DNA from 3 places in the Bradyrhizobium sp. 142 genome. Region 3 is predicted to be linked to each of the others. Evidence: predicted binding sites of a transcription regulator. Region 3 holds the regulator's gene; each other region holds the start of a gene.
What was found. Region 3 encodes HrcA, which represses chaperone genes, less so after heat shock. Its sites were predicted from a motif close to GTTAGCACTCNCNNNNNGNGAGTGCTAAC; they were not measured.

Region 1 (4,329 bases), on a different contig from region 3:
GACAAGCGTACCGGCGGCGCGTTGGAAGATCCCGAAATGAACGTCTCCAGCACGATGGATGCGATCGTGAAAGGGACCAGCTCAGGAATCGAGCTGCTGATCAACATCGTCGCCATGCTGCTGGTGCTGGTGGCGCTGGTCTATCTCGTCAACGCCGTCCTCGGCCTGCTGCCGAATATCGGTGGCACTGCGATCTCATTGCAGCGTCTGCTTGGCCTCGTGATGGCGCCGGTGTGCTGGCTGATGGGTTTGCCCTGGGATCAGGCGGTGACGGCGGGCAGCCTGATGGGCACCAAGACCGTGCTCAACGAACTGATCGCCTATGTCGACCTGTCGAAACTCGGACCGGACGCGCTCGATGCGCGCTCGCGGCTGATCATGCTCTATGCGATGTGCGGCTTCGCCAATTTCGCCAGCCTCGGCATCATGATCGGCGGCTTAGGGGTGATGGCGCCGGAACGGCGCGAGGAAATCAACGCGCTCGGGCTGAAGTCGATCGTGTCGGGCACGCTGACGACGTGTTTGATGGGGGCGATCGTGGGGGTGTTGGCGTAGGCACCAGTAGCCCGGATGGAGCGAAGCGCAAATCCGGGAAGACCGCCTGCAACGGACGCACTCTCCCGGATTTCGCTGCGCTCCATCCGGGCTACAAGTAACTCGTCATTGCGAGCGAAGCGGAGCAATCCAAAAATGCATCTGCAGAAGCAGTCTGGATTGCTTCGTCGCTAAGGGCTCCTCGCAATGACGACGGAGAGAGTCTTGCCCTTACGCCGTTAACTCCACCGTCTTGAACTCCGCCGGCAAAATCACCTCCAGCAGTTCGACATCGTCCGAATAATCCAGGATCATGTGCTTGATCTTCGGCGGCTGGGTCCAGGCGCTGCCTTCTTTCATCAGTGTCTCGCCCTGCCCGTCCATGTAGGTCTTCACCCATCCCTTGAGCACGTAGACCATCTGGAAATCGACGGCATGGAAGTGCAGCTTTGAGACTTCCGCCGGATTGCACGGGCCCTGCAGCCGGATCACATGCGCCCGCGCGAGGCCGTGGGTCGCGTCGGCAATGCCGAGGTCGCGATATTTGGCGTACGTGCGCAGGCCGTCGGCCTTGAAGTCTTCCTCGCGGTGATGGCTGATCGCGATGCGCTGCTTGCGCCGCGCGGTTTTCTTCGGTGAGACGCCGCGAGCCTTTGCCTTCACCGCTTTGCGTGCCGATGATCGCGCCGCGGCCTTGGTGCCACTCCGCTTCTTCACTGCGGCCTGTGCCGCGCTGCGCGATTTTGCCTTCTTGGCCGATTTTGCCTTCTTGGACATGGGCCGCCTCCCGTTGTTGTTATGCGGAGAGGCTAGCACAGAAACGAGTTTGGTAGAGGTGGGTTAGCCGAAGGCGTAACCCACCTCTTTCGCGTCCGCGGAGAGAAACAGTGGTGGGTTACGCTTCGCTAACCCACCCTACAGAACCTCGCCGTCAATGCAGCCTGAACACGCCGTCCACCGAGCGCAGCTCCGCGGGCTTGATCAGCTTGGAATGCGCCACCGTGACCGAATGGAGCGGACCGTCGAGCTCTTGCTGCCAGAACGCCAAAAAATCCTTCAGCGCCGGAAATTTCGGAAACATGTCGTAGTTCTGCCAGACGTAAGTCTGAAGCAGCGATGGATGATCCGGCATCCGATAGAGAATTTGCGCCGTCGTCAGTCCATAACCCAGCACCTGTTTCCGGAAATCGTCGGAAACGGCCCCACTCCGCAAGCCCATGCCAACCTCCTTTACAGGAGCGCATTCAAGGGTGGCTTTCCGGTACGCTGCTTACGAGCCACCCGGTGGAGATGCGCTCACATGAGAGAAATGTGACGCAAACTGATAATCCATCTCAAGCCCAAAAGTTTAACAAGTTGTTGAAATTCAATGCGTTAGCAGCAGATGCGGCTCCGTGCTAGTACGGACCCCAAGGACGGGCCAAGTCCGGTTAACGATGGTAAAGAATTCTGGCAGGCGGCGCTTCCGAGTGCTGATTTTTCTGCTAGAAGCCCTTGCCCCCGCAAAAATCCTGGCCTATTTCAGCTGCACCCCACTAGCACTCGCGGGGTTCGACTGCTAACAATCTGAAATCATCAACCCAAGCAATAGCTTAGGAGGACTGCATGAAATTCCGTCCGCTTCACGACCGCGTCGTGGTCAAGCGCATCGACGCAGAAGAGAAGACCGCTGGCGGCATCATCATTCCCGACACTGCCAAGGAAAAGCCGTCCCAGGGCGAAGTCATCGCCGTCGGCCCCGGCGGCCGCGACGAGGCCGGCAAGCTGATCCCGATCGACCTGAAGGTCGGCGACCGCGTGCTGTTCGGCAAGTGGTCCGGCACCGAAGTCAAGATCGACGGCCAGGACCTGCTGATCATGAAGGAGAGCGACGTCATGGGCGTTCTCGAGGTCAGCGAGTCCAAGAAGAAGGCGGCCTAACAGCCCCCTCTCCCACCCAGATCAACACCTAAGGAAAAATCCAGATGGCAGCTAAAGAAGTCAAATTCTCCGTCGACGCACGCGACCGCATGCTGCGCGGCGTCGACATCCTCGCCAACGCGGTCAAGGTGACGCTGGGCCCCAAGGGCCGCAACGTCGTGCTCGACAAGTCGTTCGGCGCACCCCGCATCACCAAGGACGGCGTCACCGTCGCCAAGGAGATCGAGCTCGAGGACAAGTTCGAGAACATGGGCGCCCAGATGGTGCGCGAAGTCGCCTCCAAGTCCGCTGACGCGGCCGGCGACGGCACCACCACCGCCACCGTTCTGGCGGCTGCGATCGTTCGTGAAGGCGCCAAGTCGGTTGCCGCCGGCATGAACCCGATGGACCTCAAGCGCGGCATCGACCTCGCGGTCGAAGCTGTGGTTGCGGACCTTCAGAAGAACTCGAAGAAGGTCACTTCGAACGACGAGATCGCCCAGGTCGGCACCATCTCGGCCAACGGCGACGCCGAGATCGGCAAGTTCCTCTCCGACGCCATGAAGAAGGTCGGCAACGAGGGTGTCATCACCGTCGAGGAAGCCAAGTCGCTCGAGACCGAGCTCGACGTCGTCGAGGGCATGCAGTTCGACCGCGGCTACATCTCGCCCTACTTCGTCACCAACGCCGACAAGATGCGCGTTGAGATGGACGATGCCTACATCCTCATCAACGAGAAGAAGCTCTCCTCGCTGAACGAGCTGCTGCCGCTGCTCGAGGCCGTGGTGCAGACCGGCAAGCCGCTGATTATCGTCGCCGAGGACGTCGAAGGCGAAGCCCTCGCCACCCTCGTCGTCAACCGCCTGCGCGGCGGCCTGAAGGTCGCGGCCGTCAAGGCTCCGGGCTTCGGCGATCGCCGCAAGGCCATGCTGCAGGACATCGCGATCCTGACCGGCGGCCAGGCGATCTCGGAAGATCTCGGCATCAAGCTCGAGAACGTCACGCTCAACATGCTCGGTCGCGCCAAGAAGGTGATGATCGACAAGGAGAACACCACGATCGTCAACGGCGCCGGCAAGAAGGCCGACATCGAGGCGCGCGTGTCGCAGATCAAGGCGCAGATCGAGGAGACCACCTCGGACTACGACCGTGAGAAGCTCCAGGAGCGTCTCGCCAAGCTCGCTGGCGGCGTCGCGGTGATCCGCGTCGGCGGCGCGACCGAGGTCGAGGTGAAGGAGCGCAAGGATCGCGTTGATGACGCGATGCATGCGACCCGCGCGGCTGTCGAGGAAGGCATCGTCCCGGGCGGCGGCGTCGCCCTGCTCCGTGCTTCCGAGCAGCTCAAGGGCCTGCGCACCAAGAACGACGACCAGAAGACCGGCGTCGAGATCGTGCGCAAGGCACTCTCCTCGCCGGCCCGCCAGATCGCGATCAACGCCGGTGAGGACGGCTCCGTCATCGTCGGCAAGATCCTGGAGAACAAGGCCTACGCTTACGGCTTCGACTCCCAGACCGGCGAATATGGCGACCTCGTCAAGAAGGGCATCATCGACCCGACCAAGGTGGTCCGTACCGCGATCCAGAACGCAGCCTCGGTTGCAGCGCTCTTGATCACCACGGAAGCCATGGTCGCCGAGCTGCCCAAGAAGGGCGGCTCCGGCCCCGCGATGCCCCCGGGCGGCGGCATGGGCGGCATGGACTTCTAAGTCCAGCCGTTCAGGCAAAGCCAAGAAATGCGAAACCCCGGCAGCGATGCCGGGGTTTTTGCTTATGACAGTCTCTCTCTTTCGTCGTTCCGGGGCGCGCCCCTTTTGGCGCGCCCCGGAATGACAGTCGGGCCTCACCGCACCTTCCCCAAGCGCTCCACGCGCGGCTCACCGTTGGTGTTGAGCGACC
Region 2 (4,329 bases), on a different contig from region 3:
GGCGTATTGCTCCTTGTCCAGGATCTTGCCGACGATCACCGAGCCGTCTTCACCGGCGTTGATCGCGATCTGGCGAGCGGGCGCGGAGAGCGCCTTGCGCACGATCTCGACGCCGGTCTTCTGGTCGTCGTTCTTGGTGCGCAGACCCTTGAGCTGCTCGGAGGCACGGAGCAGGGCGACGCCGCCGCCCGGGACGATGCCTTCCTCGACCGCGGCGCGGGTCGCATGCATCGCGTCATCAACGCGATCCTTGCGCTCCTTCACCTCGACCTCGGTCGCGCCGCCGACGCGGATCACCGCGACGCCGCCAGCGAGCTTGGCGAGACGCTCCTGGAGCTTCTCACGGTCGTAGTCCGAGGTGGTCTCCTCGATCTGCGCCTTGATCTGGGCCACGCGCGCCTCGATGTCGGCCTTCTTGCCGGCGCCGTTGACGATCGTGGTGTTCTCCTTGTCGATCATCACCTTCTTGGCGCGACCGAGCATGTTGAGCGTGACGTTCTCGAGCTTGATGCCGAGATCTTCCGAGATCGCCTGGCCGCCGGTCAGGATCGCGATGTCTTGCAGCATGGCCTTGCGGCGATCGCCAAAGCCCGGAGCCTTGACGGCCGCGACCTTCAGACCACCGCGCAGGCGGTTGACGACGAGGGTCGCGAGGGCTTCGCCCTCGACGTCCTCGGCGACGATGATCAGCGGCTTGCCGGTCTGCACCACGGCCTCGAGCAGCGGCAGCAGCTCGTTCAGCGAGGAGAGTTTCTTCTCGTTGATGAGGATGTAGGTGTCGTCCATCTCAACGCGCATCTTGTCGGCGTTGGTGACGAAGTAGGGCGAGATGTAGCCGCGATCGAACTGCATGCCCTCGACGACGTCGAGCTCGGTCTCGAGCGACTTGGCTTCCTCGACGGTGATGACACCCTCGTTGCCGACCTTCTTCATGGCGTCGGCGAGGAACTTGCCAATTTCGGCGTCGCCGTTGGCCGAGATGGTGCCGACCTGGGCGATCTCGTCGTTCGAAGTGACCTTCTTGGAGTTCTTGACGAGGTCGGCGACTACGGCTTCCACGGCCAGGTCGATACCACGCTTCAGGTCCATCGGGTTCATGCCGGCGGCAACCGATTTGGCGCCTTCACGAACGATCGCAGCCGCCAGCACGGTTGCGGTGGTGGTGCCGTCGCCGGCCGCATCGGCGGACTTGGAGGCGACTTCGCGCACCATCTGCGCACCCATATTCTCGAACTTGTCCTCGAGCTCGATCTCCTTGGCGACGGTGACGCCGTCCTTGGTGATGCGGGGAGCGCCGAACGACTTGTCGAGCACGACGTTGCGGCCCTTGGGGCCGAGCGTCACCTTGACCGCGTTGGCGAGGATATCGACGCCGCGCAGCATCTTGTCGCGTGCATCGACGCCGAATTTGACTTCTTTAGCTGACATGTGGGTTTTCCTGAATGTTTTACTTGGTCTCACCCTTGGCGACGCCCAGCAGGCGCTCCTCAGGATGAGCGGTGCGAGCGATGGTTTAGGCGGCCTTCTTCTTGGCGGACACGTCGGTGAGAACGCCCAGGATGTCGCTCTCTTTCATGATCAACAGCTCCTGGCCGTCGATCTTGACCTCGGTGCCTGACCACTTGCCGAACAGGACGCGGTCGCCGACCAGCACGTCGATCGGGATCAACTTGCCGCTCTCATCGCGGCCGCCGGGGCCGACGGCGATGACTTCACCTTGCGAAGGCTTTTCCTTAGCAGTGTCCGGAATGATGATGCCGCCAGCGGTCTTTTCTTCTGCGTCGATGCGCTTAACCACGACGCGGTCGTGAAGCGGACGGAATTCCATGCAGATCTCCTAAGCATTTACACCAGTTGATGATTTCCCGATTGCTAGCAATCGCGGCCTGCGAGTGCCAACGCAGGCGCAGCTGAAATAGGACCGATTTTTTGGGGAACAAGTGTTTGTAGTAGGAAAAACGGCTGGGCGCGCGGGATCTCTGTGGGGGCTGCCCCAGATCACGTTCTCGAGCTCGTCGCCGAGCACCCGACCTTCTTCTGAGTGAGTCGTACGGCTCTGTCTCTAGACCTAATGTCGCCTAACAGTTCAATTCCTCTGCCCTAAATTCGAGCTGGTAAAGGCCCGCCGATCTGGTGCCGGTTCAAATGCGAATCGTCGGCTGACTTCGTTCTAAGATTGGGATGCGTTTAGAACCTAACGCAGAGGTCGCGAATTGGGGTATCGCTCCGCTTGATCGATGATCCGATACTCAGCAACTCGAGGCGAGGCAACGCTGGCTGCGAGAGCTAGCGCAGGAACTGCTCAGATCGTTCGGCACCTCAGATCACCTTTGCGCGCCGAAGTCGCTGCTGGACGGATCGCCCGTGCTCCAGACAGCGAGCGCGCCGATGTCCCCCGTTTGCGCGAAAGGGCCTCTGCCCGCATCGCGACAGGTCTATATGCGCGAACAGCTCGCCAAACTGTCCCGCGACCATGACCTGGCCAAGGCGTTCAACTAAATCCTGAAGCGAAGGGCGAGCTGTGAAGACGCCGGTGGCGGCGTGCTGATCAATACCGGAGCCAGCGTAGGTGTGATCTCGACAGGAACAAGAGCTGGCACGGAATCTCCGCCCGGTCGCTCCTGGCGCGCTTGTCGACGCCTGGTGAACAGCAGGCTGTGAACACCCCGTACCGGCGCGTGAGGCCGCAGACCGTCTCGTCAGCCTGCAAGGTCTCCCCGACATGACGAACCTTCTCGTCGCAACTCCATCGCCACCGACGTTCGGTGCCCTTTCGCCACGTGACCTCAAAGCTAGACTTAAGATCAAATCCTCGGCCGCCTCTCAAACTACACAAGATGGCCGTCGCCGGGCGCCGCCGGAGGGATACGGACTCCGAAACTACTCAGGTGAATCTAAGTTCGCCCCAGATCCGCCAGGCCTTGTGGCAGAGCCGTCTGGTCTGCGGACTTGGTCGGCGTGAAGTGGACATGATAATGCGGCCCTAACGACGCAATCGGGCGGGCTCTTATACCTGCGGTCACGACAAGCGCTCTCTTTCAAGAACTCATAGCGGTCATTTGCCTGACTTGTGCTTTGGGCGCGTCTTTAGCTTTGGAGCTTGATGGGATTCATCTTGGACATCGTGCACATACTGTGGCGCCTCGGATTACATGCGACACAGCCGCGTTGTCCGAAAAGTTTCACACGATAAGCTATCTGAGGGCTTGAATCGCACCTTACGTCAAGATGTAAGGTATCGAAATAGGCGGTGACAGGCTTCGGCATCCGAAGCCGTCCGAACGAGTGACATAGAGTGCGAATGTCCCAAATCCTAGGCTCACGCAAGGCGAGCCCGGTCATCAACGACTGTCGTGAAGCTCGCTGTGTCTGGGTCATAGCGCGCGTGCGACAGATGCGCTTGGCTCACCGTCGGATCGTAGCACGCCGCTCACACGTAAGCAGAGTGGCTGACTTGCCTGTTAGCGACGCGAGATGGTGGCCCTCAAACCTGCATCTCAATGCCAGAAGGAAGCTGATGCTTCGCGGCAAGTGCGATCGGCAACGTGGTGCGGTACCGGGAGAGCTGCGGGCTTTACGCACATCGTTCTGAATTTGTCGACTAGGGTCAAAGGTGTCGTTCACTGGGGTTTCGGTCGTCGTCACGCGAAACACATCGTGTGACTCTGTCGAACTGCGATGGGCACTACATGAGATCGTGTGACGAGACAACTAAACGGGGGTGGTGTGACAAGACAGCGTGCTTTGCTGACGCCTGGGCCAATGTCGTTATCGTCGGCAGTGAAGGCCCAGATGCAGCTCGACCTCGCATCGCGCGATTGCGAGTTCAAGGAAGTGACCGCTCGCATGAGGCAGCTGATGCTCAATGTGTCGGGCAATGCGGAAGGCTATTCGGTCGTTCCTATCCAGGGTGGCGGCTCCTTTGGAATGGAAGCTGCTCTCTCTTCATTTGTCACCCAAACCGACCGGCCGCTTGTTTGCATAAACGGCATCTATGGCGAGCGCATTCTCAAAATTCTGCGGCTGTGGGGCGTCCAAGCGGTGAATCTTATCAAGCGAGCCACCGAACCGTTGGACCCTGAGGAAGTCATCGAGCGTTTGAACCGAGATCCAGGTATCACGCACGTATGCTTGGTCCACTGCGAGACTACGACCGGGATTGTGAATCCGCTCGAACCGATCATAGAAGGAGCAAGGCAGCGTGGTGTAAAGACTATCGTCGACGCAATGAGTTCTTTCGGCGGCGTCGACATCGACCTAGGCCGAGGCGGGCCAGACGTCTTGGTTACGTCGAGCAACAAGTGCGTCGAAGGTCCGCCAGGGCTGGCT
Region 3 (4,329 bases):
GCAGGCCGTGCTTCTCGATGCTGGTCATCTCACCGAAGGTACGGGTGTGGCCGTCGGGCAGGAACATCGGATCGTAGCCGAAGCCGGCGGTGCCGCGCGGCGGCCACACCAGGGTGCCGTCGACGCGCGCCTCGACCTGTTCGAGGTGATCGTCGGGCCAGGCGACGCACAGCGCGGAGACGAAGTGCGCACTTCGGCGGTCGGGTGTGGTCGCACCGCGCTCCTGCAACAGGCGTTCGATCCGCGTCATCGCCGCGGTGAAATCCTTGGTCGGGCCGGCCCAGCGCGCGCTGTGGATGCCGGGCGCGCCGTCGAGCGCGTCGACCACGATGCCGGAATCATCGGCGAAGGCGGGAAGCTTGGTCGCCTGCGCTGCTGCAGTCGCCTTGATCGCGGCGTTGCTGCGGAAATCGCTACCGGTCTCTTCCGGCTCGCCCAAGCCAAGCTCGCCGGCCGACACCGCCTCGATGCCGTAGGGCGCGAGCAACTCCTTCATCTCGGCGAGCTTGCCGGGATTGTGGGTCGCGATCACGAGTCGGCCTGTGATTCGGCGGTGCATGGCCTATTGACTACGCCACGGCCAGTTTCTGCAAGTCCACCAGACGCGCAATGCCCTTCTGGGCCAGCGCCATCAGCGCCAGGAACTCGTCCTGCGTGAACGGCTCACGCTCCGCGGTGCCCTGGACCTCGATGATGCGGCCGTCGCCGGTCATGACGAAATTGGCGTCGGTCTGGGCTTCCGAATCCTCGGCATAGTCGAGATCTAGCACCGGCGTGCCGTCGTAGATGCCGCAGGAGATCGCGGCGACGTTGTCGCGCATCACGTTGGCCTTGATCATGTTTCGCGTCTTCATCCAGTTGATGCAATCGGCGAGCGCGACCCAGGCGCCGGTGATCGATGCCGTGCGCGTGCCGCCGTCGGCCTGGATCACGTCGCAATCGACCGTGATCTGGCGTTCGCCGAGCGCTTCGAGATTGACGATGGTGCGAAGCGAGCGGCCGATCAGGCGCTGGATTTCCACGGTGCGGCCGCTCTGCTTTCCGGTGGAGGCCTCGCGGCGGGTGCGTTCCAGCGTGGCGCGCGGCAGCATGCCGTATTCGGCAGTGACCCAGCCGCGGCCCTGGCCTTTCAGCCACGGCGGCAGCCGCTCTTCCAGCGTGGCGGTGACCAGCACATGGGTGTCGCCGAACTTCACCAGGCACGAGCCTTCCGCATATTTGACCACGCCGCGCTCAAGCGTCACGGGACGCAATTCGTCGGGCGCACGGCGGCTTGGCCGCATGGGAGATCCTCCAAGACTCTCGGGAAAGGGCTATTCGCGGTGCTTGTAGGGGGGGTGAGGGTAGGCGGCAAGGGGGACGTTCTGACTTTTCGGTCCCCAGCCAACTGCAAAACCACGCTTGTCAGGGACCTGCCGGAGAGCCAAATTACAAGCATCTGAGAGGAGTTGCCGTCTGTGGCCCATCACGATCCGATCCATCTGATCGCGCCGCGCGCAGGCCTCGCCCAGCTCAACGAGCGATCCCGCGATATCTTTCGTCAAATTGTCGAAAGTTACCTCGCGACCGGCGAGCCGGTGGGCTCGCGCAATATCTCGCGCCTGATTGCCATGCCGCTATCGCCGGCCTCGGTCCGCAATGTCATGGCCGATTTGGAACAACTCGGCTTGATCTACGCGCCGCATACCTCTGCCGGCCGGCTCCCGACGGAACTCGGCCTGCGTTTCTTCGTCGACGCCCTGATGCAGGTCGGCGATCTCAACGACGCCGAACGCCAGGCGATCCAGAGCCAATTGACCTCGGTGGGCCATGCGCAATCGGTCGAAGCGGCGCTGGAGGAGGCGTTGACGCGGCTCTCCGGCCTGACCCGGGCCGCCGCCGTGGTGCTGACGCCGAAATCCAATGCGCGGCTGAAACACATCGAATTCGTCCGCCTGGAACCGGAAAAGGCATTGGTGATCCTGGTCGGCGAGGACGGCCAGGTCGAAAACCGGGTGCTGACGCTGCCGCCCGGAGTTCCATCCTCGGCGCTGACGGAAGCCGGCAATTTCCTCAATGCACGAATCCGGGGCCGGACCCTGGCCGAGGCGCGGCTGGAACTCGAGACCGCGCTCGGAGAGGCGCGCACCGAGCTTGATCTGCTGACGCAGAAGGTGATCTCGGCCGGCATCGCCAGCTGGTCGGGCGGCGAAAACGAGGACCGCCAGCTCATCGTCCGCGGCCACGCCAATCTGCTCGAAGACCTGCATGCGCTGGAGGATCTGGAGCGGGTGCGCCTGCTGTTCGACGACCTCGAGACCAAGCGCGGCGTCATCGACCTGCTCGGCCGCGCGGAGACCGCGGAGGGTGTACGGATCTTCATCGGGTCCGAGAACAAGCTGTTCTCGCTGTCCGGCTCCTCCACCATCATCTCGCCCTATCGGGATGCCGAGGGCCGTATCGTCGGCGTTTTGGGCGTGATCGGGCCGACGCGGCTGAATTATGCCCGTGTGATCCCGACCGTGGACTACGCCGCCCGCATCATCAGTCGCCTCTTGGGCGGCTGACCGGGGTCCGGGCCGATCACGGGCGCTTGATTTTCGCCGTCCGAAGCACGATATCCGGGCAAGAAAAACTCCCTTAGACCTTTGAGAAGAGAGCTGATGACCGATCGAGACCGGCAACCCGAAGACACGGCCGCAGCGACCGGCGAGCCCGTAGTGTCGAAGCCCTATGTGATGCCCGACGATCCCGAGCCCGGCTCGGTCGAGCTGTTGCAGAAGGAGGCCTCCGAGGCACGCGACCGCATGCTGCGGACGCTGGCCGAGATGGAGAACCTGCGCAAGCGCACCACCAAGGAAGTCGCCGACGCCCGCCTCTACGGCATCACCGGATTTGCCCGTGACGTGCTCGACATCGCCGACAATCTTCAGCGCGCGCTGGATGCCGTTCCGGCCGAGGCCCGTGCCGCTGCCGATCCCGGCCTGATCTCGCTGATCGAGGGCGTTGAACTTACCGAGCGCTCGCTGCTCAACGCGCTGGAAAAGCACGGCGTGAAGAAGTTCGACCCCTCGGGCCAGAAGTTCGACCCGAACTTCCAGCAGGCGATGTTCGAAGTGCCTGATGCGTCGGTGCCGTCGGGCACCGTGGTGCAGGTCATGCAGGCCGGCTACACCATCGGCGAGCGCGTGCTGCGCCCGGCATTGGTCGGTGTCGCCAAGGGCGGCGCGAAGGTCGCGCCCGCCGCCAACACCAACGAGCCGAACAGCGCGGCGTGAGCCCTCGATCCCATGGTGAGGAGCCGCGCCCTTTGCGCGGCGTCTCGAACCATGAAGGCCAAGATGTAACAGCGGGGGCCTCCATCCTTCGAGACGCGCGCGAAGAAGCGGGCTCCTCACGGAGGAGGGGCTGGCAGTTTTCGCGTCGCTTACGCGCTCACCGCGATATCCGCGGACTGAATCCGCTTCACCCCGGCCTTGGCCATGTCGGCCCAGGCTTTCGCCAGCGAGCCCTGGGTGTCGATGCCGCGGCAGGCGTCTTCCACTACATAGACCTCGAAGCCGGCCTTGCGCGCGTCGAGCGCGGTCCAGGCGACGCAGAAATCCGTCGCCAGCCCCGCGACGAAGACGCGCTTGATCTTGCGCGCCTTCAGATAGCCGGCGAGGCCGGTCGAGGTCTTGCCGTCGGCCTCGAGAAAGGCCGAGTAGCTGTCGACGTCCTTGTGGAAGCCCTTGCGGATGACGAGTTCGGCCTGCGGAATCGAAAGGTCCTTTGACAGCGCGGCGCCGTCGGTGCCCTGCACGCAATGGTCGGGCCACAGCACCTGCTTGCCGTAGGGCAGGTCGACGGTCTCGAACGGCTTCTTCCCGGAATGTACCGAGGCAAAGGAGATGTGGCCGGGCGTGTGCCAGTCCTGCGTCATCACCACGTTGGCGAACGCCTTGGCCATCTTGTTGATGACCGGCACCACCTGCTCGCCTTCCTTCACCGCGAGGCTGCCCCCGGGCAGGAAACAGTTTTGCACGTCGATCACGAGCAGCGCGGATGCATCATCCGGCTTGATCGATGCGGCTGCAAAGAGTGCGGTTGGAGCGAGCGCCGCGAGTGCCGTCGTCCCAAGTGCGGCCAAGATTTGTCGCCGATGCAGCATGGTTCGCCTCCCTCCGGGATGATCCAACGGGAGGAAAGCCTAGTTCCATTCGTATGCGAACAGAAGCCCGAAAATGCAGCCGATGTTGGTTAGTGGCTGAGCGCTTGCCGCGAGCTCGGTGCACCTCTCCCGCATGCGGGAGAGGTCGGCGCGAAGCGCCGGGTGAGGGTTCTCTCCTCTGGGGGAGTCTTCCTTCCCTC

Region 1: the regulator HrcA is predicted to act here: its motif matches at 2,069-2,097, upstream of IVA82_RS47595 (co-chaperone GroES).
Region 2: the regulator HrcA is predicted to act here: its motif matches at 1,872-1,900, upstream of groES (co-chaperone GroES).

What each region holds. Positions count from the first base shown of each region.
Region 1 covers NZ_JADPKQ010000537.1:24,960-29,288, reverse strand. The annotation lists gene IVA82_RS47610 (nucleoside transporter C-terminal domain-containing protein) at 1-555, shown strand, start outside; gene IVA82_RS47605 (cupin domain-containing protein) at 766-1,311, opposite strand; gene IVA82_RS47600 (usg protein) at 1,466-1,753, opposite strand; gene IVA82_RS47595 (co-chaperone GroES) at 2,140-2,454, shown strand; gene groL (chaperonin GroEL) at 2,499-4,139, shown strand; partial or broken gene lepB (signal peptidase I) at 4,274-4,329, opposite strand, start outside.
Region 2 covers NZ_JADPKQ010000364.1:16,060-20,388, forward strand. The annotation lists gene groL (chaperonin GroEL) at 1-1,428, opposite strand, end outside; gene groES (co-chaperone GroES) at 1,514-1,828, opposite strand; gene IVA82_RS33390 (2-aminoethylphosphonate--pyruvate transaminase) at 3,727-4,329, shown strand, end outside.
Region 3 covers NZ_JADPKQ010000414.1:35,302-39,630, forward strand. The annotation lists gene rdgB (RdgB/HAM1 family non-canonical purine NTP pyrophosphatase) at 1-559, opposite strand, end outside; gene rph (ribonuclease PH) at 570-1,283, opposite strand; gene hrcA (heat-inducible transcriptional repressor HrcA) at 1,458-2,546, shown strand; gene grpE (nucleotide exchange factor GrpE) at 2,643-3,257, shown strand; gene pncA (bifunctional nicotinamidase/pyrazinamidase) at 3,407-4,129, opposite strand.